DNA from 3 places in the Rhodococcus aetherivorans genome. Region 1 is predicted to be linked to each of the others. Evidence: riboswitches for the same ligand, from Rfam matches in the RefSeq annotation. Region 1 holds a riboswitch; each other region holds the start of a gene.
What was found. A riboswitch is a leader RNA that binds a small molecule or an ion and turns the genes downstream of it on or off. The one in region 1 is predicted to bind thiamine pyrophosphate.
Positions count from the first base shown of each region.

Region 1 (2,194 bases):
GACGGCGATGCCGGTCGCCCAGTGCTGCAGCGGCGCGAGGACCGAGACGGTGCGCGAGCCGGCCGCCCGGGAGAATGTCGCCTGCGCCTGCGTGGAGATGCCGAACTCGGCGTTGCCGGCGTCGACGAGGGTGTCCGGGGTGGTGTTGTTGTAGGGCAGGAACTCGACGTCGAGACCGGCGTCGGCGAACAGGCCCTCCTGCTGGGCCACGTACAGGCCGGTGTGGTTGGTGTTCGGCGTCCAGTCCAGGGCGAACCGGATCGTGTCGCCGGAGTCGTCGTCGCCGGTGCCGCCGGCGCAGGACGCGGTGAGCAGCAGCGCCGCGGTGAGGGCGGCCAGGACGGTGAGCCGGCGACGCAGCCGGGAGGTGGTCGTCATGAGGCCGGCCAGTCCTGCGTGTTCAGCGCGGTGTCCCAGAACAGCAGCTCGTAGCGGGTGGCGATCGTGAACGCCCCGGCCATGGCGTCGCGCTCGGTGTCGGTGGCGGCCGCCGCCGCGACGTCGACGAGCTCGCGGGCGGTGGCGACCGCGGCGTGGAACTCGGGCGCGTCGTAGGTGGTGACCCACTGGGCGTAGGGGTGGGTGGGGTCCGCGGTGAGCACGTCGGCGGCGCGGACGGCCAGCTCGCGGCCGACCTCGGCGTAGATCCAGAAGCACGGAAGCACCGCGGCGGCGCCGACCGGATACGGATCGGTGGCGACCGTGGCGGTCAGGTAGGAGACGTAGCCGAGGCAGGCGGGGGAGTGCGCGGGGGTGTCCTCGGCGGGCGGCAGGACACCACCGGTGAGCAGACCCCGGTGCAGGGCCGATTCCTCGGTGGCGGCCGTCGCCGCGCTGTTGGCCCAGAACGCGGCGGTGGCCGGGTCCGGGGCCTTCGCCGCGAGGAGGGCGAGCGCCTTGGCGTAGCCGGCGAGGTAGAGGGCGTCCTGCTCGATGTAGAAGCGGAACGCGTCGAGCGGCAGGGTCCCGTCGCCGAGCCGGCGCAGGAACTCGAGGTCGTCGATGGCCTCGCGCAGGACCTTCGTACGGTCCCACAGCAGATCGGTGAAGCGCTCGGTCCCCTCCGGGACCGACGCATGGGCAGGCATGGTCATGCCGTGACATCCCTTCGTCAGCATTACCTGATCAGGTTCGACGGGTGTGATCTCAGCTCCCGCTCGTGTGCGGAGCACCCCGTGTCTACGGAGGCGACGATAGCACCGGGTGTGGCTCGCCCCACGCGGGCCCGGGGTGCCGGGTCGCCGGGGCTGCGCGTGCAGCCTGTCTGTTGTTGGTACCTTGGCCCCAGACCGTTCGTTCGGGAGGGACCGTGGACGCCGAGACTCTCATCGTCGGGTGCAAGTACGGCGACGTACGCGGCTACCGCGACGGTTCCGTCTACGCGTGGAAGGGTGTCCCGTACGCCGCGCCGGCGTCCGGCGACCTTCGGTTCCGCGCCCCCGAACCGCCGGAGCCGTGGACCGACGTGCTCGACGCCCGCCGGTTCGGGCCCATCGCGCCGCAGGGCCGCAACAATCCCATCCCCATCGACCCGGGCCTGTCGATCGGCGAGGACTGCCTCTCGCTGAACATCTGGGCACCGGAGCCGGACGGGGAGCCGCGGCCGGTGATGGTCTGGATCCACGGCGGCGCCTACGTCCTCGGGTACTCGGGTCAGCGGATCTACGACGGACGGTTGCTCGCCGAACGCGGGGACGTCGTCGTGGTGACGGTCAACTACCGGCTCGGAGCCCTCGGCTTCCTCGACTTCTCGTCGTTCTCGACAGCCGGGACCACCTTCGAATCCAACGTCGGGTTGCGGGACCAGATCGCCGCGCTCGAGTGGGTGCGCGACTGCATCTCCGCGTTCGGGGGCGACCCGGACCGGGTCACCGTGTTCGGCGAGTCGTCGGGCGGCGGGTCGCTGACCACCCTGATGACCGTGCCCCGCGCCGAGGGCCTGTTCCACCGGGCCATCGCGCAGAGCCCGCCGGCGACGTCGGCATACGGGTCCGAGCGGGCTGCCCGGGTCGCCGAGCGGTTCCTCGAGATCCTCGACCTCACGCCGGCCCGGGTGTGGGCGCTGCGGGACATGCCGCACGAGACGCTGACCGATGCGGGCGACGTGCTCGTCGGGGAGATCCCCACGAAGTTCCCCGGCACGCTCGCGATGGCGCCGGTGGTCGACCGCGACCTGGTGCCGAAGTACCCGGTG
Region 1 covers NZ_CP106982.1:4,231,704-4,233,897, reverse strand. The annotation lists gene OCS65_RS19180 (ABC transporter substrate-binding protein) at 1-378, opposite strand, end outside; gene OCS65_RS19175 (TenA family protein) at 375-1,094, opposite strand; TPP riboswitch at 1,087-1,186, opposite strand; gene OCS65_RS19170 (carboxylesterase/lipase family protein) at 1,310-2,194, shown strand, end outside.

Region 2 (2,194 bases), 2.4 Mb from region 1:
GGGTCGCGGCCGGTGTTGCGCTCAGCCACCCTGCACCGCCGTGAGAACCTCGATCTGCCAGCCCTTTTCGACGCGTTCGGACCAGCGCCCCCGCGGGAACACGGCACCGTCCACGGCGACGGCGACGCCCTTGTCGGGCAGACCGAGTTCGCTGAGCAGTTCGGCCATCGTCGGCGCCTGCGCGAACCAGCGCTCCTCCCCGTTGACCGTGACACCCACCGTCGGCGCACCGTTCATGACCTTTTCCCCTTCGAGAATCGTTGTGGATCAGCATGTTTCGAGACAGCGAGGGGTTCGTCCGCGAGCTCCGCGACCACCGCGTCCGCGGTGACCGGGGTCAGCAGCACCCCGTTGCGGCCATGCCCGGTCGCGGCGATCACCCGTTCGGACAGCCGGCCGATGAGCGGCAGATTGTCCGGGCTCATGGGCCGCAGCCCGGCGCTCGCCTCGTGCAGTTCGTACTCGCCGATCGCCGGGAACAGCGCCTCGGCGTCGGCGATCAGGTCCCGCACCCCCGCGACGGTGACCTGCGTGTCGTCGGCCTCGTACTGGGTCGCGCCCACGACGAGGCCGTCCGCGCGCGGCACCAGGTATGCCGGCCGGCCGTGCACACTGCCGCGGACCGTCCGGTGCGGGGCGGGCGCCGCACCCGGGCGGGTCCGCAACCGCAGGATCTCCCCCTTGACCGGCCGCACCGGCAAGCCCGGCCACAGGCGGGCCGACGCCGCGCCCGCCGCGAGCACCACCCGGTCGGCGTCCAGGTCCGCGACGTCGCGCACCGGCACATCGACGAAGGCCACACCGGCCTCGGCGACGGCCCGCCGCAGCGCATCGACGAGGATCCGGTTGTCCACGGCCAGCTCGTCCGGGGCCAGCAGGCCCAGGCGGATGCGCGGCCCCAGCGACGGCTCGAGCTCGCGCACCTCGGCGCGACCGAGCACGCGCATCTCGTGCCCCTGAGCCGAGACCCACTCGGCGATCGTGCGCAGATCGGCCGCGTCGGCCGCGTCCAGCGCGACGGTCAGCGACGCGTCGGCGGTGAACAGGTCCAGTCCGGTCTCCCGCAACAGCTCGGCGCCGAACTCCGGCCAGCGGGCCAGCGACGCCGCGCCCAGTTCGAGGACGTGTTCCTCCCCCGGCCAGCCCTCCGACAACGGTGCCAGCATCCCGCCGGCCACCCACGACGCCCCCGCCCCCGGGGACGGGTCGTGCACGGTCACGGTCCAGCCGGCACGGGCCGCGCGCCACGCGATCGACAGCCCGATCACGCCTCCGCCGACGACGGATACGGTTCCCACAGTTCGTCCACCTCACTCCCTGCGCCGGCATGATCCGGTTCAGGTGCTGACGGTCGGGGCCGGCAGGCCCCCTCTCAGCCCCGCGATCCCCGGGACTCCCGTGTCGATTCGTTCAGTGCAGAGACTACCGTCTTCGCCGTGACTACCTACCGCGGCAACCATCCCGCCCCCCGGGAACGCCTCGCGCAGGCCCGGCTCTACCTGTGCACCGACGCCCGTCGCGACACCGGAGACCTGGCCCGATTCGCGGAGGAGGCCCTCGCGGGCGGAGTCGACATCGTCCAGCTCCGCGACAAGGGTTCGGCGGGCGAGAAGAAGTTCGGCCCGCTCGAGGCCCGCGAGGAACTCGCGGCACTCGAGGTGCTGGCGGCGGCGTGCCGCCGGCACGGTGCGCTGCTGGCCGTCAACGACCGTGCCGACATCGCGCTCGCCGCGGGCGCCGACATCCTGCACCTGGGTCAGGGCGACCTGCCGGTGCGATACGCCCGGCAGATCCTCGGCGAGGAGATCGTGATCGGCCGGTCCACCGGCAGCCGCGCGCAGGCGAGCCTGTCCGACATCGAGGAGGGCGTCGACTACTTCGCCCACGGGCCGGTGTGGTCCACCCCCACCAAGCCGGGGCGCACCCCGGCGGGACTCGAGGTACTGCGGGAGGTGGCCCGGTCGCAGCCGCAGCGGCCGTGGTTCGCGATCGGCGGCATCGACGCCGAGCGGCTGCCCGAGGTGCTCGCCGCCGGCGCCACCCGCATCGCGGTGGTCCGGGCCATCACCGCGGCACCGAATCCGCGGGCCGCGGCGGCGGCGCTGAAAGCCGCGCTGCCCGGCTGACCGTCCGCTGGAGCCGGCCCGCCGTCCGGCAGTCCGCTGGAGCCGGCCCGCCGGCCGGCAGTCCGCTG
Region 2 covers NZ_CP106982.1:1,875,399-1,877,592, reverse strand. The annotation lists gene thiG (thiazole synthase) at 1-29, opposite strand, end outside; gene thiS (sulfur carrier protein ThiS) at 22-237, opposite strand; gene thiO (glycine oxidase ThiO) at 234-1,298, opposite strand; TPP riboswitch at 1,298-1,410, opposite strand; gene thiE (thiamine phosphate synthase) at 1,437-2,126, shown strand.
Region 2: it holds a riboswitch for thiamine pyrophosphate, as region 1 does, so the genes downstream of both, thiO (glycine oxidase ThiO) here and OCS65_RS19175 (TenA family protein) in region 1, are expected to answer to the same signal.

Region 3 (2,194 bases), on a different replicon from region 1:
TGTAGAAAGGCGCTCCATGACATAACTTCTGCTGACGCTCCACATTTTCCCGCACCCGATGGATCGGGATGTGGCCAGGGCCTTCGACCATCACCTGAACGTCGTGAGCCCAGGCACGGGTGGTCAGTTCGGCAAGGGTGTCCAGTTCGGCGTACTGCGCGGCGTCGTTGGCGTCGGCGATCGACCCCGGTCGCAGCCCGTCCCCGAGGGAAAATGCCACGTCGTAGCGGGCGAAGATCTCACACAGTTCGTCGAAGTGGGTGTAGAGAAAATTTTCCTCGTGATGGGCAAGGCACCAACCGGCCATGATCGACCCACCTCGGGAGACGATGCCGGTGAGCCGCTCGGCCGTGAGCGGTACGTAGCGCAGCAGCACTCCGGCGTGGATGGTCATGTAGTCCACACCCTGCTCACACTGCTCGATCACGGTGTCGCGAAAGATCTCCCACGTCAGCGCATCGGCCTGGCCGGCGACCTTCTCCAGAGCCTGGTAGATCGGCACCGTGCCGATCGGCACCGGGGAGTTGCGAATGATCCACTCTCGGGTGGTGTGGATATCTTCACCGGTGGACAGGTCCATCACAGTGTCCGCGCCCCAACGGGTGGCCCAGCGCATCTTGTCGACTTCGTCGACGATGGAGCTGGTCACCGCTGAGTTACCGATGTTGGCATTGATCTTCACCAGGAAGGACTTGCCGATGATCATCGGCTCGGACTCGGGGTGGTTGACGTTGGCGGGGATGATCGCCCGACCCGCCGCCACCTCCGAGCGCACCAGTTCCACGTCGCAGTTCTCCCGCAGCGCCACGAACCGCATTTCCTGGGTGATGATCCCCGCCCGGGCATAGTGCATCTGCGTGACCGTCCGGCCTGTCCTCGCTCGCACCGGGACAGGTCGGGGCCCCTTCCACTCCCGGGACGCCTCTCCACGCCGCACCGCCGAGCGGCCATCGTCGAGCAGATCCCGTTCTCGCCCCGGGTAGTGCTCGACGTCGCCGCGAGCAGCAATCCAGTCGGCGCGCGTCGGCGGGAGCCCGATCAGCGGATCGCTACCGGGACCTGCAGTGCGGTAGACCTGCAGCGACGGGTTCGGCACCCCGCCGGGAGAGTCGCCCAAGCGGATCTCTGTGACAGGTACACGCAGGTCGTGTTCCTCGTCGTGGACATAGCACAGGGCATGCGAATTGGATGCACTCATCGGAATCGTTCCTACTTCCTTCGCCGGCATTACCCGGGCAGGTTCGACGGTCGCAGGCTGCCTCAGCCCGATCTCAGCCCCTGCAATAGGGCTCCCGTGGGGACGGCACAGACCCTAACACCCGGCTTCTCCCGCTGCAGATGTAGCTGGTCCGGTCGTCGGAGCGGTGCGAAGTCGGCCCGTCCTGTACGAGCTACGAGGAGGTACTCTTCTATACGTCATTGACTGTTGACTCGAGGAGATCGGGACCTTGTCCGCACAGCTGGCCTTCGATGCCCTCGCCGACCCTGTACGGCGAGCCATTCTCACTGTGCTGGCAGAGCGTGACGAGTGCAGCGTCAACGAACTGGTCGACCAGATCGACAGCGTGGGACGCACCGGCGTCTCGAACCACCTCCGGATCCTGCGGCACGCGGGCTTGGTCACCGAACGTAAGGCCGGACGCTTCCGTTTCTACTCGATCGACCCGGCCGGTCCCGCACGCGATGTCATTGCAATGTTGCAGGAATTGTTCCGAGGAGCCCTGTCAGATGCCGTCGAGGCCGCAGACCGCACCGCTGCCACCGACACAACCTTGCGACGTGCATAGCTTCCAGGAAACACGGTGACCCAGCTCGTACTGCACGCCGAAGAGTGGACCGCATCCCCACCCTCGGTGGCTTACAGCCTTTTCGGAGCAGGCGACGAGGCGGGATGGCTCTTCGGTGCGGTATGCGATCGAGTCGAACCCGGCGCTGCCGTGCGTATGGCGGTCCACCTCAGCGGTTCCGGCGCAGAACCGGTCGAAATCCTCGGCCGTATTGCTGCCGCACGTCCGCATGCGTACCTCGATATCGTGCACGACCAGCCCTGGCGAGGGCGTATCAAACTCCGTTTCGAAGCCGCAAACGGTGGTACGAGAGTTCGGCTCATCGCCGAACTCGACCAGCCCGGATTGGAATGGTTGATGCGGCGTCGAGGGTTCCCTACCTCTCGAAACGCCTCTTCCCATCCCCG
Region 3 covers NZ_CP106984.1:124,523-126,716, reverse strand. The annotation lists gene thiC (phosphomethylpyrimidine synthase ThiC) at 1-1,198, opposite strand, end outside; TPP riboswitch at 1,197-1,306, opposite strand; gene OCS65_RS29030 (ArsR/SmtB family transcription factor) at 1,449-1,787, shown strand; gene OCS65_RS29025 (substrate-binding protein) at 1,803-2,194, shown strand, end outside.
Region 3: it holds a riboswitch for thiamine pyrophosphate, as region 1 does, so the genes downstream of both, thiC (phosphomethylpyrimidine synthase ThiC) here and OCS65_RS19175 (TenA family protein) in region 1, are expected to answer to the same signal.